Regions from separate parts of the Cupriavidus sp. 05L411 genome, predicted to be linked through region 2. Evidence: predicted binding sites of a transcription regulator. Region 2 holds the regulator's gene; each other region holds the start of a gene.

Region 1 (9,760 bases), on a different contig from region 2:
TCACTCGCAGACGGCCAGGAGCTTTACTGACTTTGGCCTGTTTACCTGCAAGGAAGCGCTCGTCGACGATGTGGCCAACGTGTTCTCACAGTTGACCGGACTTGGCCACCCCGGCACGCTGGCGCACTTCTGGCAATCGCCGTTCACCATGCACGCGGCGCTGCTCGAAGCCATCCGCCGCGAAGGCAAGCACGCCAAGGCTGGCCGCAAGGGATTGATCATCGCCAAGATGAACGCCTTGCTGGAGCCCAAGCTTATCCAGGCGCTGTACCAGGCATCCTGCGATGGCGCGCGGATCGAGCTGATCGTGCGCGGGGCCTGCGCATTGCGCCCTGGCATTCCGGGCCTGTCCGAGAATATCCGGGTGCGCTCCGTGCTTGGCCAGTTCCTGGAGCATGCGCGGATCTTCTACTTCTACAACGACAAGGCCGAAGACGTGCGGCTATCGAGCGCCGACTGGATGGACCGCGACTTCTTCCGGCGCATCGAGGTGTGCTTCCCCGTGCTGGACAAAGCCCTCAAGGATCGCGTGATCGATGAGGGGCTGAAGGTCTACCTGAAGGACAACCGCGACACCTGGGAAATGGACGCGGACGGCAACTACCGGCGCAAGCGGGGCCGCCAGCCGGTATCCGCGCAGGACATCCTCAAGCAGAAGCTGGCCTGATCCCTGTTCGGCGCCCTAGCGCGCGCCTGGGGACGCGCAGCGATACACGTTGCCCGACAGCGTCACGTTGGTTTGCTCCAGGCGATCCTTGCCGCCGGTCTGGCCTGCGCGCTGGGTGAGCAGGTACACCAGGTTGCCGCCCATTGCCGCCGCTTTGTTCTTGATGTCATTGCGTGCACCGGTTTCCAGATCCGCATTGGCCGTGATGGCGCCCCGCACAAAATCGCCCTGGCTGCCGGTCACGTCGCCAAGATAGGTGCATCCCGCGGCAGGCTCATTGTGGGTGATCCTGACCGCCGATGCGGCCGGGCTGGAAAGCTGCGTTGGCGCACAGCCGGCCAGCGCGCAGCTTGCCGCGATCCATGCAACGCCTGCGATTGTCCTGATGGTCATAGCCATTGAAGTATTGAAGTATTGAAGTATTGAAGTATTGAAGTATTGAAGTATTGAAGTATTGGTAGCGCCACGGGCCCATGCGCCTGCCTCAGCGGAACAGGTAGTCCACGCCGAGTGATACGGCCTGGCTCTTGACCGAAGCATCGTTGCCCTTCCAGCTGAGCTTGCCGTAATTCATGTACTGCATCCGCAAGCGCCAGTTCTGCGTGACCGCATAGGACGCGCCCACCCCCAGGCTGATGAGCCCCTGCGACTTGTTGCTCGATTCGAGATCGCCCGAGCGCCGGCCATGCATATAGTTGACACCGGCGATGCCCAGCAGCGAAAAACGCTCGGTCAGGGGCAGGTGGCCCACTACGTTGACGGACAAGGCGTTCACGTCGAATTTGTCGTTGGCGCTGCCATTCTTGGCCACGACACGGCCAAGGCTGGCTAGCGAGCCTTCGACCGACACATAGGGCGAAAACTGATAGCCGCCCCGCAAGCCAAGTCCAACGTTGTTGGACGATCCGCCCGCCCAGCCGGGCGTGCTCGTACTGACTTTGTCGCGGGCAATATTGAGGTCGCCGCCGACGTACCAATAGTTGGCGGCAAGTTCCTCGGCTGCGGCATGCGCAGGCACAACCGACAAAAGCACCAACATGGCAGCAGGCGCGATGGGAAAGAGGCGGCCAGGGAAGGCTATAGAGCGCATATAATTTAATCTCCGACGAATATAAATTACCGTAAAACGATAACACATTGCTGTTTTACAGTAATTTTTTGCCATGCGCAATCCCTTAGGAGACCGGCATGCCGCCCCCCCTTTCCTTTCTCTTGCCCGCTGATGGCGCGCTAACGCGCGTTAGCGTCATCGCGCGCCGCATGCAGTGGCTGACACTGTGGTGCGCCGTCGTGACGACGGCGGGCCTGATCGCCTTCTGGTTCTTGCTTTCCGATGCGGAACTGGACCGGAACCTGCGTGCGTTCCTGGCCGGGCCTGCGCCAGGCGGGCAGTTGCTGGTGTCGATGCCGTACCGGCTGCTCGGGCTGGCCATCACGAGCGTGGCCACGGCTTTGCTGGTCAGTGGCCTGATGCAAGCGCACAGGCTATTCGCGGCCCTGGCGGGCGGCGCGGTCCTTACCCTGGAGACGGCCGTGCGCCTGCGCCGCGTGGCGCTGGTGGTGACGGCGTTCAGCGTGGTGGTTCCGCTCACCAAGACACTGCTGGCCATGACCCTGGCCAGCACGGCTGCCAACGGCCCCTACATGGTGGTGATCATTACCTTCGGCGACGTGATGCTGGGCTTGCTGGGCGGCTTGCTGCTGGCCATCGCCTGGGCGATGGTCGAGGCCGCGCGCGTCGCGCTGGAGAATGAGAGCTTTGTTTGAGTTTGAGTTTGAGTTTGAGTTTGAGTTTGCGTTTGCGTTTGCGTTTGAGGCACCCTGACCCTATGACTATCCTCGTCCGGCTTGACGTCCTGCTTGCTGAGCGCAAGATGAAATCGCGCGAGCTCGCCCAGTACATCGGCATCACCGAGCCCAATCTCTCCTTGCTGAAATCCGGCAAGGTCAAGGGCATCCGTTTCGATACGCTGGAGAAAATCTGCGAGGCGCTGAAATGCCAGCCAGGCGACCTGCTGGAGTACCGCGCCGATACGCCTGGCGAAGATCAGGCCTGAGCGCCTCGCCTATCCCGCCAGCGCGGCCCGCGCTGGCCGGGTGAACTGCAAACAATTGTCTCACCCCCGCTGCCGCATTTCCGGCAGATCGGCGCCAGATCGGCCACCCGCCTGGCCTTACGGCCCGCGCAGCCACCGGGCTCCCCCCAATCGAGTGATACCGCGTCGTGAGTGATCTTGCGCATACTCGCACTTTCTTGAACTACTCGCCCCCAAACGGGCGCGAAGCAAGGTGCTTATGCTGATCCTCATCTACTGCAGTTATGCGGTTGCCTGCATCTTCGCGCTCTGGAGAGCGGCGCGCTGGGTGGAAAAACACCATCCGGCCCTGCGCGACAACGACCCGCCGCGGCATGACGCGCGCGCAGCCTGCAAGCCCCCGGAAGAGAACCTGCCTGCGAGCCAGCGACGCCACCTGGAGATGCCGCCCGCCGGGCCCGCCTGCCTGGCGCAACGCGCCGGCGCCAGCGCTGCCGCCTGCATGGTCCTGTAGCCCCCTGGACGGTGGCCCGTACCTGGTCCTCGGCATTCATCCTTGAAAAAACCAGATTACTGTATATATTTACAGTAACTGTATGGATGAACAGTATCTGCGGGAGCCGATCATGGAACACCTGGTCCGGGTACAGAACGAATACGACAGGCAGGTCCTGGCCTGGTTGCGCGAACGCGTAGGCGATGCGGCGGTGCAAGCCGCGGCACAGCGGCTGGCGGGAGACCGCAAGCCCTACCTGTCAACGATCTGCCGCAGCCTGAACATCACGCCACCGACCCGCCGCACCCTGCGCGCCCAATCGAACCGGGCCAGCCGGGAGGTTGGGGATCGCTACCTTGCCTCGATCCGTGCGCTCCTGGCGCGGCCAGCACCGGCGCAGCGGCATTCGCAGCAGCAACCCGCGCAACCCCAACCCTCGCAATGCCAGGATCCACATTAGTCCCGCGCCTTGGGTACACGGCGGGCCGCGGCATTGTTCGCCGGAATATGCTTTCCGCTTCGCCTCACCCCGCTGTCGTCATGGCTTTCTTGACTTATCATTCCCTATAGATGATAGTTAATTGAAATTTGTTCTCTTTTTAAGAACCTATTTCAACCAAAGGATTGCCGTGGATCTGGCCGAACTTGAGATTTTCCGAGCCGTTGCGCTTGAAGAAAGCGTCACGCGGGCGGCCAAGACCCTGGACCGCGTGCAGTCGAATGTCACCACGCGCGTCAAGCAGCTCGAAGAGGAGCTCGGCGTCGCCCTGTTCCTGCGCGACAGCAAGCGCATGACCCTGACGCCGCAAGGGCAGCGCTTCCTGGGCTACACCGAGCGGCTGCTGGCGCTGGCCGAAGAGGCCCGCCAATCCATGCGCAGCGATGCCCCCTCGGGCACGCTGCGCGTGGGCAGCATGGAAAGCTCGGCCGCCAGCCGGCTGCCCCGCCCGCTGGCGCGCTATCACGGCAAATGGCCGGCCGTGCGGATCGAGATCCAGACCGGCACCACGCAAGCCTTGATCGACGCACTGCTGGCACATCGCATCGACTGCGCCGTGGTGGCCCATCCCTCCGAGGGCGCGCCGGACACGCTAGACATGGACGTACTCGGCCCCGGCCTGGAAGGCACGTTCCTGTTCTCCGAAGAACTGCTGCTGGTGCTGCCGCACAGCCATCCGCCAGTGCGTACGCCGCAGGACATCAAGCTGCGCAGCCTGGCCACGTTCTCGCGCGGCTGCACGTACCGCCTGTGTGCCGAGGACTGGCTCGCCAGCGGCGAAGGCCCACGGCTGGCGCTGAACGTGCTGGAACTGGCGTCTTACCACGCGATCCTCGCCTGCGTGACGGCGGGCTCGGCCGTGGCCATCCTGCCGAGGTCGCTGCTGGCGCTGCACCCCGATGCCGCAAGCCTGCAAACCGTGCCTGTGCGAGTCGCGCACACCTTGCTGGTGCGCCGTTCGGGTTTTGCCACGTCGGCATACGCGGCGTTTCTCCAGGAGCTGCAGCATGACTAGGATCCGGACCGTCACAGCCCCGCCGCAATCCTTCGGCAAGACCATGGCGCCCTGGATGCCCTCACTGGCCGCCGCGCTGGTGCTGGCGGTGGGCATGGGCTTCGGGCGCTTTGCGTTCACCGGCATGTATCCGCTGATGGTGCGCGACGGCCTGCTGAGCGTCAGTGCCGGCTCGCTGGCCGCGTCCGCCAACTATGCGGGCTATCTCGTGGGCGCCCTCGCGGTCAGCCGCATGCCGCAGCGCGTTGCGCCGCGCTTTTGCCGCATCGCGCTCTTCGGCACCGCCCTGTGCTTGCTGGCACTGGCCGTGCCGGCCGCGCCCTGGTTCTTTATCGGCGTGCGCTTCCTGGCGGGCGTGCTCAGCGCCATCGCGCTGATCTGCGCGTCCGTGTGGCTGTTCCAGGTGGTAGGGCATCCGCATGGCGCGCCGCTGTTGTTCTCGGGCGTCGGTGCCGGCATCCTGCTGTCCGCCGAGCTCATTGCCGCCGGCAACCTGGCCGGTTGGCACAGTCCTTTGCTGTGGCTGGCCATCGGCGGTGGCGCCGCCGTGCTGAGCTTGCTGGCATGGCCGTATCTTGCGGGCCGCGTGCCGGCACCCCAGCCGCATGCCGCTACCAGTGCCAGTGCCACGGACGAGGCCAATGCCAACGGCCCTGGTCCGTGGCCGCTGGTGGCCAGCTACGGGCTGGCGGGGTTCGGCTACATCGTCACGGCAACCTACCTGCCGCTCTTTGTGCGCGACGCGCTCGGCCACATCGACCCGATCCATATCTGGGCCGCGTTCGGGCTTGGCGCGGCACCTTCGTGTTTTCTCTGGCATGCGCTGCACGGGCGCCTTGGCACGCGGCGTGCGCTCGCGCTCAACCTGCTGGTGCAGGCAGTGGGCGTGATCCTTCCCGCGCTCAGCCACTCGGCCGTGGCCTACCTGGCTAGCGCGCTGCTGGTGGGCGGCACCTTCGTTGGCACCGTGACCATCGCCATGCCCGCCGCGAAACGCGTGGCCCACCGCGTGACATTCAACCTGCTTGCCATCATGACCGCCGCCTATGGCGTCGGCCAGATCGCCGGCCCGCTGGTATCCGATGCGCTGATGGCGCACAGCCATAGCTTCAGCGGGCCGCTTGCCGCCGCCGCTGCCGCGCTGCTGGCATCTGCCGTCTTCTGCTTCCTGTGAAGGCCAGCGCATGCCCGGCGCGCGGCACGGAACCCACCCCACAGAATCCACCCCCACAAAATCCACCCATTACCGAAGAAACGAGGAGCCCGTCATGACCGACCCCATCCACGCCACGCAACCACGCACGCTGCTCTCCCGGCTCGGCCTTGCCACCCCGGTCATCCAGGCACCAATGGCAGGCGTCAGCACACCGGCGCTTGCCGCGGCAGTGTCGAATGCCGGCGGCCTGGGCTCGCTCGGCGTCGGCGCCATGGACGCCGAGGGCGCCCGCAAGACCATCCGCGAAACTCGTGCGCTGACGGACAAGCCCTTTAACATCAACCTGTTCTGCCACACTCCCGCCGTCGCCAACTCCGCGCGCGAGGCGCAGTGGCTGGCCTACCTGGCGCCGAGCTTCGCCGAATTCGGCGCCACGCCGCCCGCCAGCCTGCGCGAGATCTACACCAGCTTTGTCACCGACGACGCCATGTTCGCGATGCTGCTGGAGGAGCGGCCCGCGGTAGTGAGCTTCCATTTCGGCTTGCCGGCGCAGGCCTGGATCGACGCGCTGCACGCCGCCGGCATCTTCCTGATGGCCACGGCCACCAGCCTGGACGAAGCGCGGCAGATCGCCGCTGCCGGCGTCGATGCCATCGTTGCCCAAGGCGTGGAAGCCGGCGGCCACCGCGGCACGTTCAAGCCCGAAGGGCATGACGAAGGCCTCGGCACCCTGGCGCTGGTACGGCTGCTGGTCCGCCATACCGCCCTGCCCGTGATCGCCACCGGCGGCATCATGGACGGCGCCGGCATTGCGGCGGCCCTGGCGCTGGGCGCGCAGGCCGCGCAGCTCGGCACCGCCTTCGTGGCCTGCCCGGAAACCGTGGCCGACGCCCCCTACCGCGCCGCCCTGCTGGCGGACCGGGCTGCCAGCACCACGCTGACCCGCTCCATTTCCGGCCGGGCCGCACGCGGCTTCGTCAACCGGCTGACGGCGCTGGGCGAGGCGGCGGGCCACCCGGCGATCCCCGATTACCCCATCACCTACGACGCCGGCAAGGCCCTGCATGCGGCGGCCAAGGCGCGCGGCAACGCGGACTACGCCGCGCAATGGGCCGGGCAAGCCGCGCCGCTGGCGCGCGCCCTGCCGGCAGCGCAACTCGTAGCGACACTGCGCGAGGAGCTGGCGCAGACGATTGCGGCACTGAGCCGGGCGGGATTCGGGCCTAACTGAGCGGGGCCTGCCGAAGCCGGCGGCGCGTGCGTCTTGCTGCTACCATTTCGCCACGCGCAACGGCGTCATGCTGGCCCGCAGCGGATCCCCTCCTTCCTCACGAGACAAACCCATGGACGCACTCACCTCCACATTGGCCATTGGCGGCGCGCTGGCGCTCGGCGCGGTCAGCCCCGGCCCGAGCTTTGTCATGGTGGCCCGCGCGGCCATTGCCCGCTCCCGCGCCGATGCGCTCTACATGGCGCTGGGCATGGGGCTGGGCGGCGTGGTGTTTGCGGCGGCCGCGCTGCTCGGGCTCAAGCTGTTGCTGACGGCCGTGCCCTGGCTGTACATGGCGATGAAAGTGGGCGGCGGCATCTACCTGGTGTATCTGGGCGTGCGCATCTGGCGCGGCGCCAGCGCGCCCCTGGCGATGGCAGCCGGCGCGGCAGAAGGCGGTGGAGCGCCCGCCACGGGGCGCGGCCGTGTCTTGCTGAGCGGCTTCGCCACGCAGCTGAGCAACCCCAAGACGGCGGTGGTCTACGCCAGCGTGTTTGCCGCGCTGTTGCCCGCCCAGGTGCCGGCTTCACTGCTGCTGGCGCTGCCGCTGATGGTCTTTGCCATCGAGACGGGCTGGTACGCGATCGTGGCGATCGCGCTCTCCTCCGCCAGGCCGCGTGCCTTCTACCTGCGCTTCAAGCTGTGGCTGGATCGCGCGGCCGGCGGGGTGATGGCACTGCTCGGCATCCGGCTGCTCACGTCGCTGCGCCAGTAGCAGCGGCGGCACCCTAATACGCGGAATCCGCCATGCTCGGCGGAAACAGCAGCCTGAAGACCGTGGTTCCCCCCACTTCGGACTCCACCTCAACGTGCCCATGGTGCAAGTCCATGATGGACTTCACGATGGCCAGGCCGATGCCCGCCGACTCGCCCGAATTGGCACGGGCGGGATCGCCGCGAAAGAAGCGGTCGAACAGCTTGGGCAGGTGTTCCGGCGCGATGCCGGCCCCGGGGTTGCGCACTTCGATACGGCTGCCTGTGGGGCCCGCGCGCGCCGCCATCACCACCGTCTGCCCGGCGGGGGTGTAGCGGATGGCATTGGCCACCAGGTTGCTGACCGCGCGCCGCAGCAGCAGCGGATCGGCCAGCACGGCGCCCCCGCCATCCACCGCGATCGCCACGCCGCGCGCCTCCGCCAGCCCCTCGAAATAGTCGGACAGCGCGCCCAGTTCGCGCGCCAGGTCCAGGCGCACCAGGTTGACCGCCACGCGGGCGTTCTCGGCCCGCGCAAGGAACAGCATGTTCTCGATCATGCGGGCCAGGCGTTCATACTCCTCGATATTGGACGCCAGCAGCGCCTGGTATTCGTCGGCGCTGCGCTCGCTAGACAGCGCGACCTGGCTCTGCCCGAGCAGGTTGCCGATGGGCGTGCGGAAGTCGTGCGCCAGGTCCGCGGAAAACTGGGACAGGCGTTCGAACCCATCCCGCAACCGGTCCATCATCTGTTGCAGGGCCGCAGCCAGTTCCGCCAGTTCGGGCGGCAGCCGCGCCGGGTCGATCGGCAGCTCGAGCCGGCGCACCGTGACCGACGACGCCCCGGCGGCGATGCGCCGCAGCGGCGCCATGCCGGCGCGCAGCACCAGGTAGCCAAGCCCGGCCACGGCCAGCGTGCCCAGCAGCCCCGTCAACAGCAGTTTCGCGCGGTATGCGCGCAGCAACGTGGTGCGGGAGATGGCGGTCTGGTAGAGCGTGAAGGCCAGCGTCTGCGTGACGGCGCCAGTGCCAGCAGTGCCTGGACCGACAGGGACCAGCGCCTGCACGCCGTGCACCGGGTAGCCCTGCCGCGTGGTCCAGGCACGGATCGCTTCGGGCCCGAGCTGCGCATCCGGCGCCACCGGCTGCAAGGCGGGCGGCCCTTCGCCGGCATTGGCCGCGAGCAGCACGGCGCCGCCAGCGGCGCGCACCACCAGCGCAAACTCGTCGTTGCCGGACACCACGCCGGCCACCTCTCGCCAGTCGCTGTCGGGCCGGGCGCCCTGCTCCATCAGCTCGGCCCGCGCGCGCGCCACCTTGCGCAGCAACTCAGCGTCGTCGCGCTCTATCACCTGCATGGCCAGCGCGCGGTAGAGGTAGGCGCCCGCACCGCCGAACACGATCGCGGCCACCAGGCCAAAGGCTAGCGCCAGGCGGGCAGTGAGCGAGAGCCTGCGCATCAGGGTTCCCGGCGCTCCAGCACATAGCCCATGCCACGCACGGTGTGGATCAGCTTGGGCTGGAAATCGTCGTCCATCTTGGCGCGCAGGCGGCGCACCGCCACATCCACCACATTGGTATCGCTATCGAAATTCATGTCCCAGACATGGGAGGCGATCTGGGTGCGGCTCAGCACCTCGGTGTGACGGCGCGCCAGGAAATGCAGCAGGGAGAACTCGCGCGGCGTCAGCTCGATGCGCCGGCCGGCACGCGTCACGCGGTGACGGATCAGGTCGATCTCCAGGTCTTCGATCTCGATGCGGTCGGCCTCGCGCACCGGGCCGCGCCGCAGCAAGGTGCGCACCCGCGCCAGCAGCTCGACAAAGGCGAAGGGCTTGGCCAGATAGTCGTCGCCGCCCAGCTCCAGCCCGCGCACGCGGTCCTCCACTTCATCGCGCGCGGTCAGGAACAGCACCGGCGTGTCCTTG
Region 2 (9,760 bases):
CGGCCGGGGTGTAACGCAAGGCATCGCGTTCCGCGAGCGTTGCGCAGAGCCTTAACTGGTTCAACGCACTCTCCCGCACCGATGCCCGCACTTGCCGCCGCGGCGATCAACGCCGGCGGCAACCACAACAGTCCGCACTTAGGCGGCCTGGACTTCGCTGGTCTGTTGCGCGGCCTTGCGAGCTTCTTCGCGCTGCACTTCCTTCATCATCGGGGACGGTGCGGTTTCAGCCTTCTTGGTCTGAACGATGAGGTGGCGCAGCACTGCATCGTTGAACTTGAACGCGTGTTCGAGTTCAGCCAGGGTTTCCTTGCCGCATTCGATGTTCAGGCAAACGTAGTGAGCCTTGGCCAGCTTCTGGATCATGTAGGCCATCTGACGGCGACCCCAGTCTTCCACGCGGTGGATCTGGCCTTCCTGGGATGTGACCAGCGTCTTGTAACGCTCGATCATGGCCGGGACTTGTTCGCTCTGGTCCGGATGGACGATAAATACGATTTCGTAATGACGCATTGACGCTCCTTTTGGATAAGCTGCCCGAGCGCCATGTCCGGTGCAGCAAGGTTGAATAGCCTTAAAGTATAGCGTGCTTTTGCTATCGGGAGCAAGCCGCCTCAGTTTTCGGTGAAAAGTGCCTGCAGCGCAGCCGGATCCTCTGCCAGTCCTGGCTCCGCAGCCAGAGCCAGCGCCAGGAGTACGCGCGCCTTATAGGGATTGAGGTCGCCGGCCGAAACAAAAACGCCCGACGCCGGCCGGGGAGGCGCAGGAATCGCCACATGCCCCGCTCCTGTGCGCGAACTGCGCACCACTGCCACGCCCGCGCCAGCAGCATCAGTTAGCGCCTCCACCAGCGACTGGTGGACGGACCCGTTGCCAGCGGCCGCCACGACCAGGCCCGCCACGCCCGCCTGCGCCAAGGCATCCACCACGATCCGGCCCGGCTCCGCATAGCTAGCCACGACCTCGACTTGCGGCCATGCGCAAGGGACCGGCCAGGCCTTGACCGGCAAGCGGCTGGGGGTACGCACAAAGCGCACGAGGTTGTCCTGAACAAAACCAATCGGCCCAGATACCGGCGACACGAACGCATTCACCGCCGATGTGTGCGCCTTCATCACATCGCGCCCTGCATGGATCTCCTGATTCATCACCAGCAGCACGCCCTTCGCCGTCGCGCCAGCATCCGCCGCTACGCGCACCGCATCCAGCAGGTTCAACGGGCCATCCGCCGACAACGAGGTCGACGGCCGCATCGCAGCCGTCAGCACAACTGGCACCCTACCCACGCAAGCCAGGTGCAGCAGCATGGCCGTCTCTTCCAGGGTATCGGTGCCGTGCGTAATGACAATGCCCGACACATCGGGCTGCGCGGACCAGAACGCCACGCGCTCCACCAGCCTGGACCAGAGCGCGAACGACATGTCCTTGCTATCTATCTGCGCAACCTGCTCGGCTTCGATCCGCGCCACCGTGCCCAGCGCCGGCACCGCATCGAGCAGCGCCGTCACCGGCACCGTCGCCGCCTGGTACTTCGCGCTGCTAGCTGGGTTGGAAGAAGAACCGGCAATGGTGCCGCCAGTAGCGAGCACGACGACACGAGGCAGGAGAGACATGGCGGAAAATTGGTCGGGAGCCAGAAAAGTTGAGCAGCAAGCAGCGCGAGACGCTCTAGGTGCCGCGGAATTGTAACCCTCTGCCCGCTCGTCACGGCACGCGCCAAGACCCGTAGGACGCACCTGTCAATGCGCAAACTCCCAAAAATTCCGCTTGCACTTCACTCGATACTGTATAAAATCACAGCATACTGTTTAAACATACAGTGCTTTTAAATACCGGCGACCATGGCGACCCTGACACCGCGACAGCAGCAGATTTTCGACTTGATCCGCAGCAGCCTCCAGCACACGGGCTTCCCGCCCACGCGCGCGGAGATCGCCGCCAAGTTCGGCTTCTCCTCACCCAATGCAGCCGAGGAACACTTACGTGCCCTGGCCCGCAAAGGCGTGATCGAGCTCACTCCGGGCGCCTCCCGCGGCATCCGCCTCAAAGTTTCCCGCAGCGACTCCGAGCTACCCGACCAGTTCTCCCTGCCTATGGCCGGCGTCATGCAGCTAACCCTGCCACTGGTCGGGCGCGTCGCAGCCGGCAGCCCGATCCTCGCCGCCGAACACATCGATCGCCAATACCAGGTCGACGCCTCGGTGTTCGACGTGCAGCCCGATTACCTCCTCCGGGTGCGTGGCCTCAGCATGCGCGACGCCGGCATCCTCGATGGCGACCTGCTCGCCGTCAAGCGCGCCAGCGAAGCCGCCAACGGCAAGATCGTTGTCGCCCGCCTGGGCGACGACGTCACCGTCAAACGCCTCAACCGCCGCGGCGACACCATCGAGCTGATCGCCGAAAACCCCGACTTCCCCAGCATCATCGTGCAAGCCGGCCGCGAAGAGTTCTCACTAGAAGGCATCGCTGTCGGCCTCATCCGCCCCGGCGCCTTCTGACGAGTGCGGCTGAGGCGGGTGAACCCCGTACAAGCCGACACCCGATTGTGCCAACGCACCCGCATAGCGGGTACCGCTAACTGTTGTTGCAAGTCACCAGGTGTAGCCATGCTGCCAGCCAACCGCCTCTCCGCCCGCCGCCCCGTCAAGCCCGTACCCTTCCGCCAATCCAAAGGCGTACGCATCTACCAGGGCGCACAACGACGCACCATGGTTGGCAGCATGGCCGCTATCTGCCGAATGCTCGAGTTGGAGGAATCCTCCAAGCTGGCTGGTTAAGCAGGTGGCACTGAAAAAAATTTGTGCGGAGTACTAGCCATCCGGCTCTCGGCATTGTATGATCTTGTTCTTCGTCGTTCGGCACCAAGCAAAACGACATCGACGGTGGCTGTAGCTCAGTTGGTAGAGTCCAGGATTGTGATTCCTGTCGTCGTGGGTTCGAGTCCCATCAGCCACCCCAGAATTTATAAGGTTAGCGAGGTTTGCAGTTGCTAACTTAATCAGAATTTTGGAATAAGAACTTCCAAAATTTGGAACTTGAATTGAAGCCCACCCATCGCGGTGGGCTTTTTTGCATTCTGAATACAACACTTCCGCGCGCCCTCCCTCAGGCCGGCGAGAAGCGGTACAGCGCAGTTCATTTGCGAGAGACGAAGTGTGACGACCAAATCAATGTTCCCCCGCGACAACGCTGGCAGCTTTCAGGTTCCCTCCACGAAGGAAGGCGCGATCAAGCTAATTTGCGAAGTTCCTAGCCGCCATCTCGAGATATACACGCCGCACGAAACGTTTCTCATGCAGACCCCGGATGGGATTGACCCAGACCGCACAAATCCGAATGCGATGTGGGTGAACGCAAAGACACACGATGTCGGGTCTGCGTCACCCATCGTCGCAAGCACTTTCATTACGGCCTTCGAAATGCTTCCTCGGGCGGGTCAGTTGGACAAAAGCGCTCGAGACGACGTGCTTTCCCTGATGTATGCAATCAAAGAAACGTTACTGCAGTGCGCCCACGCCAAGGATGCGCAGCAGACTGAGTTGTTAAAGTTCCAGGCAAAGCGATTGCCTCAGGGGACGCAGGCGCAGGCACACGCGTATTTTCCCGTCATCCATAATTTGGACGGCTTGGTCACAGCCTTTCTTATTGCTGCACGCCGCGCCGTCACAGAAATCTGTCAGATACCTGGGCATTTTTTTTAAGCTCGGCCGGCAGCATTCGTCACTCGATCACCTGCTTGACAAGGAACTCATCAATGCACTGAGCCCAGAGAGTCAGCTTCTGAACTGCCTTTCTCAGCATCGCCCAGGCGTTTCAAGGCTGGTCAATTTGAGGAATGGCCAGGAGCACAGTGCGACTACAAAGGGCCCAAAGCTGACCGTCAGCAACTTTCAGCTAATGCCCTCCAATGAGGTCAGACAGCCAATATGGCATCTCGATGGCGAGGAACCCTTATCGATCGGCGCAGAAATGGCGGATTTGGTTCCTTTCTTGACTGGGCTAGCGGAAGTGACGCTGGTTGGGTGCGTCGTCGAAACGCTTCCGCTAGGTGGTTTCCCCTATGTTTTGGAAAACGTAGAGGATCCTGATCCAGAGTGCCCCGTTCGCTATCGCCTGACCCTTGATGTGAGCGCACTTAACCTCGGGTCATAAGTGCGCGGTAGAGAGATTGCTGTATATCCATACAGTTGACTCAACTATCCTCGTTCGGCCTAGGACGACTCTTATACTGGATATCCATACAGTATCCAGTGAGAGAGACATGTTCGCCTGCGCCCCCGATACCGTCTATCTATATAGCCAGTCCCATGGGGCTGCGCGTTTGGCCATCCGCTGCCCCAGCCTCACGATCGACGATCCGCTGCTCACGGCCGACACATGGAACCCGGAGGTAGAGGCAGCCGCTCAGGCCGCCGGCGCCACGCTGCACCTGGTGGGTGTCGATACAGCGGCCCTCCAGGCGCTGCCGTGGACAATCGACCGCTTGGCGTTCGAACACGACGGTGCGCGCCTGAGCTTCTGCCTCGCCGATGGCGCCGACATCCTCGGCCCGAACACCATCCGGCTGCGCACCCGCGGTGAGCGCCACTACGCTACCCGGCAGGAGACGGCATGTTCCCTGTGACCTACCAGGCGGCATCGATCTTCCTGGAAACCCAGTTCCTGCCCGGCGACACGGCCGAGCTGCGCCTCGACTGCGAAGGCGTCACCGTCACGGCCAGCGCGGTGACCGTGCATGGCATCGAGACGCGCCACATCGAGAAGATGGTGTGGACGGCCGATTACCTGTCGTTCGAGCAGGATGGCCAGCATCACCGGATCAAGGTGGCCCGGCCGGCGGTGAAAACGCCGCTACGCGCACGGTTCCCGCGCCGCTGACTAGCTGCAGCCGCCCCACCATGCCCCCCGACACCCCAGAGAATTGGGTACGCGCGCTGCGCCATGCCGTTCGCGGCGGCACGCCGGATGCCTATGGCGATCCATTCAGAATGCAGCTGTACCTTCTGGACCCTCACGGCCAGCCGGTCCAGACGCTGGACGGGAACGCCCATCATGAATTTCTGAGGGGCTGGTTCAAACGCTTCGTGCTGCGCACGGACCTTCCCGAGCAGGATGCCCGTGTCTGGACATGCTTCTGCCCGTGGTCGGACAAGATAAGCGACAAACCGGTTTTCCTGACCCACCTGGCCGGCGGCGGCATCGACAAGATATTCACCTCGGCGACGTGGCAAGATGCGCAGGACAAGCACCGGCGCGTCTCGGAGAAGGCGCGGCGGGTGTTGCCACTCACGCCCTTGCCAGGAGATGAGGATGTGCACTAATTACGCCCCGGTGCAGCGCCAGCTGCTGCGCGACGTCTTCGGCGTCGAGCCGCCGCCCCTGGGCTATCCGCCCGAGACCTGGCCGGACTATGCGGCGCCGATCGTAGTGACCGAAGCTGACGGCGCGCGGCAGGCGCTGGTGGGCACGTTCGGCATGGTGCCCAAAAACCGCATCCCGCCGGGCGTGGCCAAGTTCGACACCACCAACGCGCGATCGGAGACGGTCGGCGAGAAGCGGTCGTTCTCCGGGCCGTGGAAGAAGGGGCAGCTCTGCCTGGTGCCGGCGACCGGCTTCTACGAGCCGAACTACGAAGCCGGACCCAAGTCCGTGCGCTGGAAGATCTGGCTGAAGGACGACCCGGAGTTCGCCATCGCCGGCCTGTGGCGGGATTGGCCGGATGGCGCCTTCTCGTTCACCATGCTGACCATCAACTCGGACAAGCACCCGCTGATGAACCGCTTCCATGCACCGGGCAAGGAAAAACGGATGATCGTCATCGTGCCGCGGGCGGAATGGGATGACTGGCTGACCTGCCGGGATCCAGAGCGGGCACGCAGCTTCATGCGGCCCTACCCGGCAGAGCGAATGGATGCAGAACCGGCGCCACGGCCCCTCAAAGAGAAGGCCTGACATTCTCCGAAAAGCGCCTGGTACCGGTGGAGCCCTTTTCGCTCGCATCGGATGCAGGCACGCACTAAGCGCCGTGCCCTGGAGGACCCAATTGCAGCCAACTGGGAAAGCGGGCATCGAATTCCTGCGGGGAAATATCGCCCAGATGCGAACTTGCCTCGTTCGGCAGCGCGACGCTGAGTTCCTTGTGCCATAGAACCAGCCCTGCCATCCGAACGACACGGACGCGCTCCTCTCTCGGAACGGGATAGGCCGAGATATGTGCAGGAACTGCCGCCAATCGAACACGCCGACGCAACTCATAACTCAACCAGCCCGACGAGTCGCGTCGAACCAACCGCATAGTGGCGACATGCCGATGCAACCAAATCGCTCGGAAAACCAGAAGAATTAGAAACAGCACCAATACCCGTAACATGATGTGGCTCCGCTGCGATGCGGCTACTCCCCTTAAAACTCGGACTGCACGCCAGCGCCAAGTGTGACCAATAGGGATCTTTTCGTATATAGGGCTTACTACTTGAAACACTCCCGCATCTCAGTGGCCTGCAGAGATTGCCTCCCACACTAGGTAAGCCAGTGCCGGCATCAGTAACCAGACTGCAATCGCCAAGTAGTACCGCGCACCGTGATGAGGCGGGTTGGTATGGAAGTGGTGGATCACGGGCTTCATAGGGGGCCTCCGGTACAGTTGCGAAGCACAAAGACCTCTTTTTTCAGGATAGGTCTGAGTTCAATGCGTTGCAACGCAATGCGTATGCCACTATCACCACGCGCCTCTGGGGCCAATCCGCTGCACGGCCTGCTCTATGCCTAGGAGGTCGAGGGGTAGAGCCTGGCTATGAGAATACCCGCGGGAAACTCGGAAAGTACCACTCTGAAGAGTTATGTTATCTCGGACATAAATTCACTAGAATGCCGTCTGGCCACGCGGATTTGGCCTGCATTTCCCTTCTGCACCCGCACCTTCCCGGCCGCGGGTGCTTTTTTATGAACTCCGCGCGCGGGGGTCGGACTGCCCTATCGCAGCCAGTGTCGCGCGGATGAGCATCCCGGCCGGCCCGATAGAGTGACTCTTTTGCAGTCTCGACCGTCAGCGTATGCGAGTGATGGCCTCGAGGACAGCGCCGCCCTTGGGCGTGATGCAGGGTCGGCGCCCTAAAGCGATCTCTTCCAGGTTGACAAGTTGGTGCTCGCGGAGCGCTTCCAAATCCGCGCGATCGAGTTCAGTGTGATCCGGTGCGCCCTGGACTAGCATGAGGGTCGCTACTTCATGTGGGCTCAGCATTCTTGCCTCTTATATTTTTGAACGGCAGCTGGGAAGCGTAGATTGCAACCGATGCATCAAGGCCGCTATCGCTCGGCGGCGTAGCTTGCAACCTCTTATGAGATCTTGACCGCCAGGTGCTACCTACTCGCGCCGGGCCAATGCATTCAATACATTTCATTTCGGATATTCAAGGTCTTTCCGGCTTACCAAGGGAAACCCCTCGGTTTGCCAACTAGCGGGCGCTTCCTATACCTTGAAAACGACTGGCGGCTGCTCTATTGTCTGCTGTATGTTCAGCGCAGGTTTCCTACCGGGCGTGGTCACGCGAGGTCGCATAATCCTAATTGAACACACCTCTCAGTTTTCCGAAACAGGGAGGAGCGTAAAAAGCCGGCGCCGCGCAAACTCTTAAAGCCCCCACCACGGGTGGCATCATAATTGACTTAATTATGAGATATTTCGGTTGAGCGGTTTAAGCGTCCGCTCAATGTCACTTCGGCCCGCTCTAGCCAGCGGTTTTTTTATTTGGAATCGCCCGAGCCTTACCCAGAAGCATCCGCTACCATCGTTGGCAAGCCGCCTCCAGCCTCATACGCTGCGCTGCCGCACCTCCACCAGCGCCTAGCGCCCCCTTTATGCAGACGTCGGCACAAAGCGTCCAAGTGTGCGCTACCAAACTGTTGCTTTGCCGTATCTCAAACAGGATTCGTGCTGCGCGAGCGGGATCTCTCTGGCCGTTGCGTGCCTTCGCCTTGCCGTCCCAATCGGGCTCGGCAAGGCATTTCCCTTCCTTTTAGGCGCCCCCCCATCAGCGGGGCTACTGAAACTACTACAACACGACATACTCCGGTACGGCGATTGAATTGACCCCGGTCGCTATTCATTGGGGTGTAGGCGACAGGCCCATGCTGCCTACACCCTTCTTTCTTCTGACCGTGACGACATATGGCTACTTCGGCCACGCCTCCACCGTCGCTCGGTGCCGCGCAGCGCAATTCCCCAGCGCGCCCAGCACCGACCCCATAACCCACTCCTGCCACGCGTCATAGTCGGCCGCCGCCGGCGCGTCCGGAACCTAACACGGCGCCCCACGATCCTGCACCCCTAACTGCCCGAATTGATGGACGCTGCCGCGGCGCCGCGCGAGCCGCGGGCAGAAGCCGCCGAATTGCCCCCGCCTGTCTCCACCTACTTCCCCTTGCTAGGCGGGTTGTTGCCTCGCCCGCCCCCAGATGGGCTGCCGGTCCGGCTCGGCCAGTTTGGATTTGCAGGCGCCGGCTGGCCGGCACGGCAGGCAATATGCTTTGACATCCTCATGATGGTCTCCGACGTGGTGATCGGAATTTGATCGTAGACCATCGGCGAACTCATTGGCAGGCCGCCACCGCTGCCTTCAACCGGACCTCATACCCCCCGCGCAGCAGCAGCTCCGCGAGCGCGGCGCGGTACCACTCAAAGTCGCTGGCCGTCTCTGGCACCCTCGCCAGCGGCCAGTCTGGCTCGGGGATCTCGGCGGTCTTGCACGGCACGGCCACCGGCACCCTCACCTCCACCGGCTTCTCGATCACCTGCGGCCCGGCGGCGCAGCCGGCGAGACTACAAAGCGCGGCGCAGAATATTCCCAAAATATTCCTGCGTGCAGCCAACGCCGCGAAATTCCGAAATTTCGCAAGTTGCCACTTCATAGCTTCCCCCGCTCGGTCGTGAAGGTCTGCCGCAGCCCGTGCAGCGATGCGCACTGGTCCGAGCCCGGCACCTGAGCCTGGATCTTGCCGGCCAGCAGCGTGTACTTGGACTGGGCGGCCTGCGCTTCGGCATCGGCCTTCGCGGCGGCATAGGCGCGGATCTTGGCCTGCGCCTCGATCGTTGCCACCGCGGCGTTCTGGGTGGCCACCGAGCCAGCCAGCGCCTTGTTGGCTTCCGTGGCCTTGCCCAGATCGGCCTTTGCCTGCACGAGCTCCGCGCGCGCCGAATCCCGCTCACCGCGATAGACCCAGACCGAGCCGCCCGCCAGCGCCAGCACCACCAGCACCGCAGCAAAGAAGATTCGCTCGGGCGTGGCGAAGACGGCTTTGACGGCCGCCCCGATAGAATCAAGAATCAGCATGGTGAATCACCTCCGTGGGCGTGAATTGGTACCCTTCCCGCGCGTACTTCTGGGCGATCCAGAGCGGGAACGGCATGTCGTGGATGCCCTCGTCCTTGCCGGTGTGGTGGGCCTTGCAGAGCAGCAGGCCGTTGACCGTCATGTCGTCCACGAAGGTGTACGGGTCGGCCGTGTCGAAGGCGTCCCAGTCAAACGCGGCGGCGTGCGGGCCCAGCGCGCCGGCGCGCGCGAATTCGGCCACGCTGGCCCAGTCGATCATGTTGGCCAGCGAGCGCTCGATGGGATGGTGGTGCGCCTCGAGCGGATGGCCGCTCTCTTCTGCCGTCTCGCCGCAGATGAAGCAGCGCCCGCCCTCGCGCTCGATCAGCGCCTTCTTGGAATGCAGGAAGAGCGGTGTGGTGGTGCGCGCCTCGTGCCCGGGCAGCAGTACG
Region 3 (9,373 bases), on a different contig from region 2:
GACCGCGCGCTGCGCCGTGGCGGCGATGAAACGGCCGAACTTGCCGAAGCCGGCCCCGGCGTCCGCTGAGGTCCCGGCCTCCGGAGCGGCGGCGCCAGCCGGCGCCGCCCGCCAGCGGGTATCATCGGCGCGTGTCCCTTCGCATGCGCCGATGCCACATTCCGACGATTTCCTCGCCGTGCATGATCCCGCTTCCGCCCGCCTGGTGCATGCGCCCGGCGATGGCGGCGGAACCTGGCGGGGCTTTGCCGCGGCGCTCGCCGTTGGCCTGGTCGTCCTGTGCTCGCTGACCTGGCTGGTTTCCATGCAGCGCGGCATCGACGGGCTGCAGCAAGCCACGGCCACCCGCGCCGATCGTTACGCGGCCACGCTGGAAAGCACGCTCGACCGCTACGAGTTCCTGCCCGCGCTGGTCTCGCTCCATCCCTTTGTCCATGACCTGCTGGCCGCGCCAGGCGATCCCGTGCGCGTGGCGGCGGCCAACCGCTACCTGTCCGAAGTCAACCGCCGCGCGCGGGCTTCGGCCACCTACGTCATTGCCGCCAGCGGCCTCGCGCTGGCCGCCAGCAACCATGACGAGCCGGGCAGCTTTGTCGGCACCGACTACCGCTTCCGCCCTTACTTCCAGAGCGCATCGCGCGGGGAGATCGGGCGCTTCTACGCCATCGGCATCACCAGCGATGAGCCCGGCTACTACATTGCGCAGCCCGTGAAGGTGGCGGGGCGCGTGGTGGGCGTGACCGTGGTCAAGCTCAACCTGGAGTGGTTCCAGCGCGCTGGCGCCGGCGGCGCCGAGCCGGTGATGGTGAGCGACGAGCATGGCGTGATCTTCCTTTCCTCGGTGCCGGCCTGGCAGTACCGCACCTTGCAGCCGCTGCCAAGCGAGCTGCAAACCGAGCTGGACCGCACGCGCCAGTACCATGACCAGGAGGTCAGGTCGCTGCCGCTGGAGGCGCTGCAATCTCCGGTTACGCAATGGCTCGGCCGGACCGTGCTGGGCGAGGGCGCGCGGCTGGTGCGCATCGGAACCGGCAGCAACGCCGAGCGCTACCTCGAGATCAGCCGCAAGGTGGGCCCGGCCGACTGGACCATGCAGGTGATGGCGGCGCTGGACCCGGTGCTGGCCAGCGCGCGCAATGCCACCATCGGGGCGGCGCTGGCCTATGCCTGCATGTGCCTGCTGCTGTTCAACTGGCGCCAGCGCCGGCAGCGCGCGCGCGATATCGAATATGGCAGGCGCCTGCTGGAAGCCGCCTACGATGAGCTGGAGCGCCGGGTGGAGGCGCGCACCGCCGACCTGATGGCCATCAACGAGCAGCTGGAAGCCGAGGTAGCGGAGCGCACCCGCGCCGAGAGCGAGCTGCGCGCGGCGCAGGATGAACTGGTGCAGGCCAGCAAGCTGGCGGCGCTGGGCCAGATGGCAGCTGGCATCACACATGAGCTGAACCAGCCGCTGGCGGCCCTGCGCACGTTTTCCGACAACACCCGCGTGCTGCTCGAGCGCGGGCAGCTCGATGCGGCCGCCGGCAACCTCGTCGCCATCGCCGACCTCACCACCCGCATGGGCAAGATTACCGGGCAGCTCAAGCTGTTCGCCGGCAAGGCGCGCCAGCGACGGCACGCGGTGCATGTGCGCGCCGCGCTGGACCACGTGCTGGCGCTGATGGCCCCGCGCCTGGCCCATGTCGCGCTGAAGGTGGAGGGCTTGTCCCAGCCGCCCGGGCCGGCGGTGTGGGCCGATGAGCTCAAGCTCGAGCAGGTGCTGCTCAACCTGATCGGCAACGCCCTCGATGCACTGGCCACCGCGGCGCCGCACGCGCCCTGCGTGGAAGTCGCGGTGAGCGAGCATGGCGGCACGGTCAGCATCGCGGTGCGCGACAATGGCACCGGCATCGCGGCCGACGCCTTGCCACGATTGTTCGAACCCTTCTTCACTACCAAGGAGATCGGCCAGGGACTCGGCCTGGGACTGGCCATTTCGTCGTCCATCGTGCGCGAGTTCGGCGGGCAGCTGAGCGCGGCCGACCGGCCCGGCGGCGGCGCGGAATTCGTGGTGATGCTGCGGCGCGCGCCCGCGCCCGAAGGCGCCGCGCCCCGCGCCGGCGCCACTCCCATCTCTCCCACCCATACTGAGTGAGCATTGCCATGCAAGACGGATTGCGTGTCCTGTTCGTCGAAGACGAACCCCTGGTACGCCAGGCCACCGCGCAGAGCCTGGAGCTGGCTGGCTTCTCCGTGCTGGCGCTGCCCTCGGCCGAGGCCGCCATGCCGCACCTGTCGCCGGAGTTTCCCGGCGTGCTGGTGACGGACGTGCGCCTCACCGGCGCCAGCGGGCTGGACCTGCTGCAGCACTGCCGCAATGCGGCGCCGGGCGTGCCGGTGATCCTGGTCACCGGCCACGGCGATATCACCATGGCGGTACAGGCCATGCGCGAAGGCGCCTATGACTTTATCGAGAAGCCCTTTGGCGCCGACCGCCTGACCGAAACCGTGCGCCGTGCGCTGGAGCGGCGCGCGCTGGAGCTGGAGAACCGCGCGTTGCGGCGCGAGCTGGCCGGCCCGGCCGCGGGCACGCGCATCATCGGGCGCTCGCCGGCCATCGAGCAGGTGCGCACGCTGGTGGCCAACGTGGCCGCCACGGACGTCCCCGTGATGATCAACGGCGAGACCGGCACCGGCAAGGAACTGGTGGCGCGCAGCCTGCATGCTTTGTCGCCGCGCCACCAGGCGCCCTTTGTCGCGCTGAACTGCGGCGCGGTGCCCGAGGCCATCTTCGAGAGCGAGATGTTCGGCCACGAGGCCGGCGCGTTTACCGGCGCCGGCAAGCGCCGCGTGGGCAAGCTCGAGCACGCCTCGGGAGGCACGCTGTTCCTCGACGAGATCGAGAGCATGCCGCTGGCGCTGCAGGTCAAGCTGCTGCGCGTGCTGCAGGAGGGCACGCTGGAGCGGCTTGGCTCCAATGCCTCCATCGCCATCGACGTGCGCATCGTGGCCGCGGCCAAGGGTGATATGGAGACGCTGGTGGCGCAAGGCACGTTCCGTGAGGATTTGTACTACCGGCTCAACGTGGTCACCATCCCGTTGCCCCCGCTGCGCGAGCGGCGCGAGGACATCGTTGCGCTGTTCGAGCATTTCATGCTGGTGGCGGCGGTGCGCTACCAGCGCCCCGTGCCCATCCTCTCCGAGCTGCAGCGCCAGGCGCTGATGCAGCGCGCATGGCCCGGCAATGTGCGCGAGCTGCGCAATGCCGCCGACCGCCTGGTGCTGGGCGTGCCCGAGGGCGGCACGCGCGCCGATGCGCTTGACGACTCCACGCCGCTCAAGGAGCGCATGGAGCACTACGAGCGTGCCGTCATCGCCGATACGCTGGCGCGCACCGGCGGCGCGGTCAGCCAGGCGGCGGATCTGCTGCAGGTGGGCAAGGCCACGCTGTACGACAAGATCAAGCGCTACGGGCTGTAGCGCTTCCAGCGCTTCCAGCGCTTCCAGCGCCTCCAGTGTTTCCGGCATTTCCTGGCATTTCCCGGCGAACGGGCCGCTGCGCGCTTCGTGTCAACATCTCTTGATACACTCGCGGGCCCGAACAGCTCACCCGGAACACGCAATGAACGAGGTATCCAGCCAGCACGCATCCAGCCGCCTGGGCGGCACGGCCGTCGAGGTCGATGGCCAGCAACTCACCGCCGCGGCGCTGGCGCAGGTGGCGCAAGGCCGTCGCCCGGCCAGCCTGGACCCGGCTGCGCGTGCCCATGTGGCGGATGCGCGTGCGCGTTTCGAGGAACTTGCCTCGTCCAATATCCCCATCTACGGCGTGTCCACCGGCTTTGGCGAACTGGTGCATAACTGGGTGGATATCGAGCATGCCGGCGCCCTGCAGGAGAACCTGTTGCGCAGCCACTGCGCCGGCGTGGGCCCGCTGTTCGGGCGCGAAGAGGTGCGCGCGATGATGGTTGCGCGCGCCAATGCGCTGGCGCGGGGCTATTCGGCGGTACGCCCGCTGGTGATCGAGCAATTGCTGCGTTATGTCGAGGCGGGCATCACGCCCGCCGTGCCGCAGGTGGGCTCGCTAGGCGCCAGTGGCGACCTCGCGCCGCTGTCGCATATCGCCATCACGCTGATCGGCGAAGGCAAGGTGCTGCTGGCCGACGGCACCACCGCACCCACCGCGCAGGTATTGCGCGAGCACGGCATCGAGCCGATCAAGCTGTCCCACAAGGAAGGGCTGGCCCTGATCAACGGCACCTCGGCCATGACCGGCATGGCGTGCCTGCTGCTGGAAACCATGCGCGCCCAGGTGACGCAGGCCGAGATCATCGCGGCGCTGGCGCTGGAAGGGCTCAACGCCTCGGCCGACGCCTTCATGACCCACGGCCACGACATTGCCAAGCCGCATCCGGGCCAGGTGCAATCGGCGGCCAACCTGCGCGCGCTGCTGGCGGGTTCCACGCGCCTCTCAGGGCATGGCCAGCTGGCGGGGGAAATGAAGACCCGCGCCGGCGACGAGAAGAACACCGGCACCGGTGTGTTTATCCAAAAGGCCTACACGCTGCGCTGCATTCCGCAGGTGCTGGGCGCGGTGCGCGACACGCTGGGCCACTGCGCCACCGTGGTCGAGCGCGAGCTGAATTCGTCCAACGACAATCCGCTGTTCTTCGACGACGGCGAGCTGTTCCACGGCGGCAATTTCCACGGCCAGCAAGTCGCGTTCGCCATGGACTTCCTCGCCATCGCGGCCACACAGCTTGGCGTGGTGTCGGAGCGCCGCCTCAACCGCCTGCTCAGCCCGCACCTGAATAACGGCTTGCCGGCTTTCCTGGCGGCCGCCAACGAGGGCCTGAGCTGCGGGTTTGCCGGCGCGCAGTATCCGGCCACCGCGCTGATCGCGGAGAACCGCACCATCTGCAGCCCGGCCAGCATCCAGAGCGTGCCGTCCAACGGCGACAACCAGGACGTGGTGAGCATGGGCCTGATCGGCGCGCGCAATGCACGCCGCATCATCGACAACAACCAGTACATCCTCGCCGTGGAACTGCTCGCAGCCTGCCAGGCCGCCGAGCTGGCCGGCGCGGTGGAAAGCCTGTCGCCGGCGGGCAGCGCGGTCTTTGCCTTTGTGCGCGAACGCGTGCCGTTCCTGGCGATGGATCGCTACATGACCGACGACATCGAGGCCATTGCCGCGCAACTGCGTGCCGGCGCGCTGGTGGAGGTGGTGCGCGCGGCTGGCGCGGCGGTCAACTGACACGCGCCTTGGCCGCGCAGCCTCATTTCCACATGTCGCGCATGCGCCCGGCCAGGTCGAGCCTGGGCAGCGGCGCCTTGGCCGGCGCGTCCGCCACCGGTGGGGGCGGCGGCCAGGACCGGCTGTGGAACAGCGGCATCACGCGGTTAGGCAGAAAGCGCGTGCGCGAGGCGTAGACATGGCGGTCGCCATAGGCGGTCTGCTGGTGCACATAGAACCGCTGAGGCACCACGATGTCGAGGTGGTCGCGGGCGCGGGTCATGGCGACGTATAGCAGCCGGCGCTCTTCCTCGATTTCCTCGGTGGTGCCGGTGGCCAGGTCCGAAGGCATGCAGCCATCGACGGCATTGAGCACATAGACGGCTTTCCATTCCTGGCCCTTGGCCGAGTGGATGGTGGACAGGATCAGGTAATCCTCGTCGCGCAGCGGCACGCCGGATTCGTCGCTCGATGCGTCCGGCGGATCGAGCGTGAGTTCCGTCAGGAAGCGCTCGCGCGACGCGTAGGTGGCGGCGATACGCTCCAGTTGCTGCAGGTCGGCAGCGCGCGCGGGCGCGTCGTCGTGCAGGCGCTCAAGGTGCGGCTGGTACCACGCCACCACCTGCTCGAAGGCGGAGGGCCACGGCGCGGCCGGGGCCATCAGGCTGCGCGCCAGCGCCAGCAGGTCGGGCCACGCCTCGGCGGCGGCCGGCGGCGCCTCAAAGGACTCCAGGGCAAATAGCGGCTCGGTGGCGATTTCCACCGCATCGAGCACGCGAGCGGCAGTCTTGGGCCCCACGCCCGGCAATAGCTGCAGGCTGCGGAAGCCTGCCATGCGGTCGCGCGGATTTTCCAGCCAGCGCACCACCGCCAGCACATCCTTCACGTGCGTGGATTCCAGGAACTTCAAGCCGCCGAATTTCACGAACGGGATGTTGCGCCGGACCAGCTCGATCTCCAGCTGCGCGCTGTGGTCGGCGGCGCGGAACAGCACCGCCTGCGACAGCAGCGCCAGTCCGGCCTCGCGCCGCGAGAGGATCTGCTCGACCACATAGCGGGCCTGGTCCGCCTCGTCGTTGACCACCACGATCTCCGGCTTCTCGGCCGAGCCGCGCTCCGACCACAGGTCCTTGGTATAGCGCTCGGCCGCCAGCCCGATCACCGCGTTGGCGGCGGCCAGGATGGGCTGGGTGGAGCGGTAGTTCTGCGACAGCGTGACCATGTCCGCGGCCGGCGTGAACTGCGCGGGGAAATCGAGGATATTGCGCACCGTGGCGCCACGGAAGGCGTAGATCGACTGGGCATCGTCGCCCACCACCGTCAGGCCGCGCCCGTCGGGCTTGAGCGCAAGCAGGATGGCAGCCTGCAGTGCATTGGTGTCCTGGTATTCGTCGACCAGCACGTGGTCGAAGCGCGCGCCCATGTCCTGCGCCAGCGCGGGCTCGGCCAGTGCCTGCGCCCAGTAGAGCAGCAGGTCGTCGTAGTCGAGCACGTGCTGCTTTTGCTTGGCTTGCACATAGCCGGCAAATAGTCCGCGCAGCGCATCCGTCCACATGGCATAGCGCGGGAACCATTGCTTGAGCACGTTTTCGAGCGGCGCCTGCGTGTTGACCACGCGCGAGTAGATCGACAGGCAGGTTTCCTTGCGCGGGAACCGCGAAGCCTGGGCCGACAGGCCCAGGTCGTGCCGCACCACGTTCATCAGGTCGGCGGCGTCGCCGCGATCGCAGATGGTGAAGCTGGGCGACAGGCCAAGCGTTTCCGCGTACTCGCGCAGCAGGCGCGCGCCGATGGCGTGGAAGGTGCCGGACCATGTGAGTGCCGCGCGCCCCGCCCCGGAGGCTTGCATGCCCAGCGCCTGGTCGACGATGCGCTCGACCCGCCGCCCCATCTCCGACGCCGCGCGGCGCGAGAACGTCAGCAGCAGGATGCGGCGCGGGTCTGCGCCGCCCAGCACCAGATGGGCAACGCGGTGCGCCAGCGTGTTGGTCTTGCCCGAGCCGGCACCGGCGATGATCAGCAGCGGCGCGGCGGGCTCGTGCGTCACGGCCGCGCGCTGTTCCGGGTTCAGGGTGGACAGGTAGGCCGGCGTGTCGGGAGCGGCGGCATCCACGGTATCGGGCTGCTTGACGGCGGGTGCGTCGCAAAGCACGGCGCTGGGATCGGGATCGAGTAACACGAAGCGGGGGCCTTAGGGGATGCCGGGCGCAAGTGCGCTGGCCAGCATGGGCGGGGAAAGCTGCTGGCAACTGTATATCCATACAGCCGGGCTGCGCAAGCCGGGCATTGCGCGACGGCGCCCGGTAATAAAAGAAGGTGCCATGGAAGGCACCTTTCTGGGCGGAGGCGGTGGGCCAGCCAGTGGGCCAGGCAGTGGCTCAAGCCGCCTTGGCGAGCGCGCCGTCGAGCAGCTTGTGCAGCGCGTCCCACTCGGGCTCGCCCACATAGCGCTTGAGGATATGGCCGTCCTTGTCGATCACGAAGGTGGTCGGGGTCAGCTGCACTTCGCCAAATGCCTTGGCGGCCGCGCCGTCGGAATCCATCGCCACCTTGAACGGCAGCTTGCGCGTTTGCGCATAGTTCATCACGTACATGGGCGGGTCATAGCTCATTGCCACGGCGACGAACTCCAGGCCCTTGTCCTTGAACTTGTCATAGGTGCGGACCATGTCCGGCATTTCCTTGACGCAGGTGACGCAGCTGGTGGCCCAGAAGTTGACCAGGTAGACCTTGCCCTTGAGATCGGCGGTGCTGACTTTTTCGCCGGACAGCAGCGTGAACGTGGCGGGCGGCGCCGCATTGGCGGGGGCGATGGCGCGATAGCCGAACCAGCCCAGCACGGCAACCAGCAGCACGGCGGCGATCACAGGCCACAGCTTGCGCGAGGCGGTGCTTGCCGGGGTGGGTGCGGTGGGGGAAGCGGAGGTCGTCATGATGCTCGCCGACAGGTCAGACAAGCCACTATTCTACTGCCGCTGCCGAGGCGCTGCCGGCTGCATTCACCGAGCCGCCGCGGATGCGACGATTGGCCGCAGTCGGGTGCACCTTCGTGCGCCTCAATGCGCCTTGCTTGCCAAGGCCGAGCGGGCTTGGTCCAGCGCCTGCTCAAGGTAGGCGCCATAGAAATCGGGCTGCATGCCGCGCAGCGGCGTGGCCAGGGAGCGGCCGCGCGCGTCGAGGAAGAGCACCGTGGGCGCTACCGCCACATTGCGGCTGCGCGCCCATTCCCGTGCGGTGGTCATGCTGCCATCGGCGTTGCGCAGCGGCGTGTCGGCGGTCATGTCGAGCTCGCGCGCCTCGATTTCTCCCGCCGCGGCTTGCGGGCCGAGATAGTTGCGGCGCACCGTTTCGCAGTACACGCAGCCCGGCAGTGTCACCAGCACCACCAGGGGCTCGCCCCGGCTCGCCGCAGCGGCGGCCTGGATGGCGAGATCGTTGACGGGGGGCAGGTGGGCCGTGGCGGCCAGGGCGCTCGTGCTTGCCGCGACCAGCATGGCGCCGAGCATCGCCGCGCCGGTACGGCGTGCGGTGCCAAAGACACCCCGGGGGGATGGCTGCATTGGCTGGATCGATGGCTGGGTTTGCATTGGCGGGCAATGTGGATGAGCGCTGGCACGCGGGTTCTACGATAATAGCGGCTTATTTCCGCATTCGCCGCCCTGATGCCCCACGCCTGGTTTCCACGGTTCTTCCGCTTGCCGCAGTCCCTGCTTGCCAAAGCCATCGTCCTGGGCGCGCTCGGCGCCGGGCTGATCGCCTGTTCGCCCCGCTATGACTGGCGCACCATCCAGTCCAACGAAGGCGCCTACGCGGCGCTTTATCCCGGCAAGCCATCCGGCGCTGCGCGCGAGGTGGCGATTGCCGGGCGCAAGCTGCCCATGACGATGGACGCGGCCCGGGTCGACGAGACCTTGTTCGCCGTGGGCGTCGTGACTTTGCCCGCCGATGACGCCGAGTTGCGGCAGGCGGCGCTGGATTCCATGCAAAAGGGCTTGCTCGGCAACCTCGGGCCGCATCCCGCCGAAGCGGTCAAGACCCGCAAGGTAACGGTGATGTCGGCCGCATCGCCGGCCGTGCCGCTCGAGGGCGTGGAGGTGCAGGTGGCCGCGGTATCGCCGCAGGACCAGTCGCCACGCAGGCTGACGGCGCGGCTGG

What was found. Region 2 encodes LexA, which represses DNA repair genes until DNA is damaged. Its sites were predicted from a motif close to ACTGTATNNNNATACAGT; they were not measured.
Region 1: AC1DQR_RS15295 (CppA family protein) is a predicted target of LexA. The motif match lies at 3,276-3,293, and genes of this name have one in related genera.
Region 3: AC1DQR_RS04980 (ATP-dependent helicase) is a predicted target of LexA. The motif match lies at 7,467-7,484, and genes of this name have one in related genera.

The regions. Positions count from the first base shown of each region.
Region 1 covers NZ_JBFTOQ010000011.1:25,976-35,735, reverse strand. The annotation lists gene ppk1 (polyphosphate kinase 1) at 1-667, shown strand, start outside; gene AC1DQR_RS15320 (DUF4156 domain-containing protein) at 683-1,060, opposite strand; gene AC1DQR_RS15315 (porin family protein) at 1,152-1,706, opposite strand; gene AC1DQR_RS15310 (DUF2975 domain-containing protein) at 1,856-2,434, shown strand; gene AC1DQR_RS15305 (helix-turn-helix domain-containing protein) at 2,497-2,724, shown strand; gene AC1DQR_RS15300 (hypothetical protein) at 2,963-3,217, shown strand; gene AC1DQR_RS15295 (CppA family protein) at 3,330-3,659, shown strand; gene AC1DQR_RS15290 (LysR substrate-binding domain-containing protein) at 3,829-4,713, shown strand; gene AC1DQR_RS15285 (YbfB/YjiJ family MFS transporter) at 4,706-5,887, shown strand; gene AC1DQR_RS15280 (NAD(P)H-dependent flavin oxidoreductase) at 5,982-7,100, shown strand; gene AC1DQR_RS15275 (LysE family translocator) at 7,213-7,854, shown strand; gene AC1DQR_RS15270 (heavy metal sensor histidine kinase) at 7,868-9,292, opposite strand; gene AC1DQR_RS15265 (heavy metal response regulator transcription factor) at 9,292-9,760, opposite strand, start outside.
Region 2 covers NZ_JBFTOQ010000006.1:60,942-70,701, reverse strand. The annotation lists gene priB (primosomal replication protein N) at 1-64, opposite strand, end outside; gene rpsF (30S ribosomal protein S6) at 139-513, opposite strand; gene AC1DQR_RS08800 (asparaginase) at 615-1,613, opposite strand; gene lexA (transcriptional repressor LexA) at 1,842-2,498, shown strand; tRNA gene AC1DQR_RS08790 (tRNA-His) at 2,883-2,958, shown strand; gene AC1DQR_RS08785 (hypothetical protein) at 3,156-3,701, shown strand; gene AC1DQR_RS08780 (hypothetical protein) at 4,262-4,624, shown strand; gene AC1DQR_RS08775 (hypothetical protein) at 4,612-4,878, shown strand; gene AC1DQR_RS08770 (hypothetical protein) at 4,899-5,321, shown strand; gene AC1DQR_RS08765 (SOS response-associated peptidase) at 5,311-5,952, shown strand; gene AC1DQR_RS08760 (hypothetical protein) at 7,046-7,240, opposite strand; gene AC1DQR_RS08755 (hypothetical protein) at 8,590-8,907, opposite strand; gene AC1DQR_RS08750 (hypothetical protein) at 8,904-9,329, opposite strand; gene AC1DQR_RS08745 (hypothetical protein) at 9,316-9,760, opposite strand, start outside.
Region 3 covers NZ_JBFTOQ010000003.1:218,460-227,832, forward strand. The annotation lists gene AC1DQR_RS04960 (dicarboxylate/amino acid:cation symporter) at 1-69, shown strand, start outside; gene AC1DQR_RS04965 (sensor histidine kinase) at 152-2,137, shown strand; gene AC1DQR_RS04970 (sigma-54-dependent transcriptional regulator) at 2,146-3,462, shown strand; gene cmdF (tyrosine 2,3-aminomutase) at 3,605-5,239, shown strand; gene AC1DQR_RS04980 (ATP-dependent helicase) at 5,262-7,331, opposite strand; gene AC1DQR_RS04985 (TlpA disulfide reductase family protein) at 7,597-8,151, opposite strand; gene AC1DQR_RS04990 (thioredoxin domain-containing protein) at 8,275-8,778, opposite strand; gene AC1DQR_RS04995 (hypothetical protein) at 8,881-9,373, shown strand, end outside.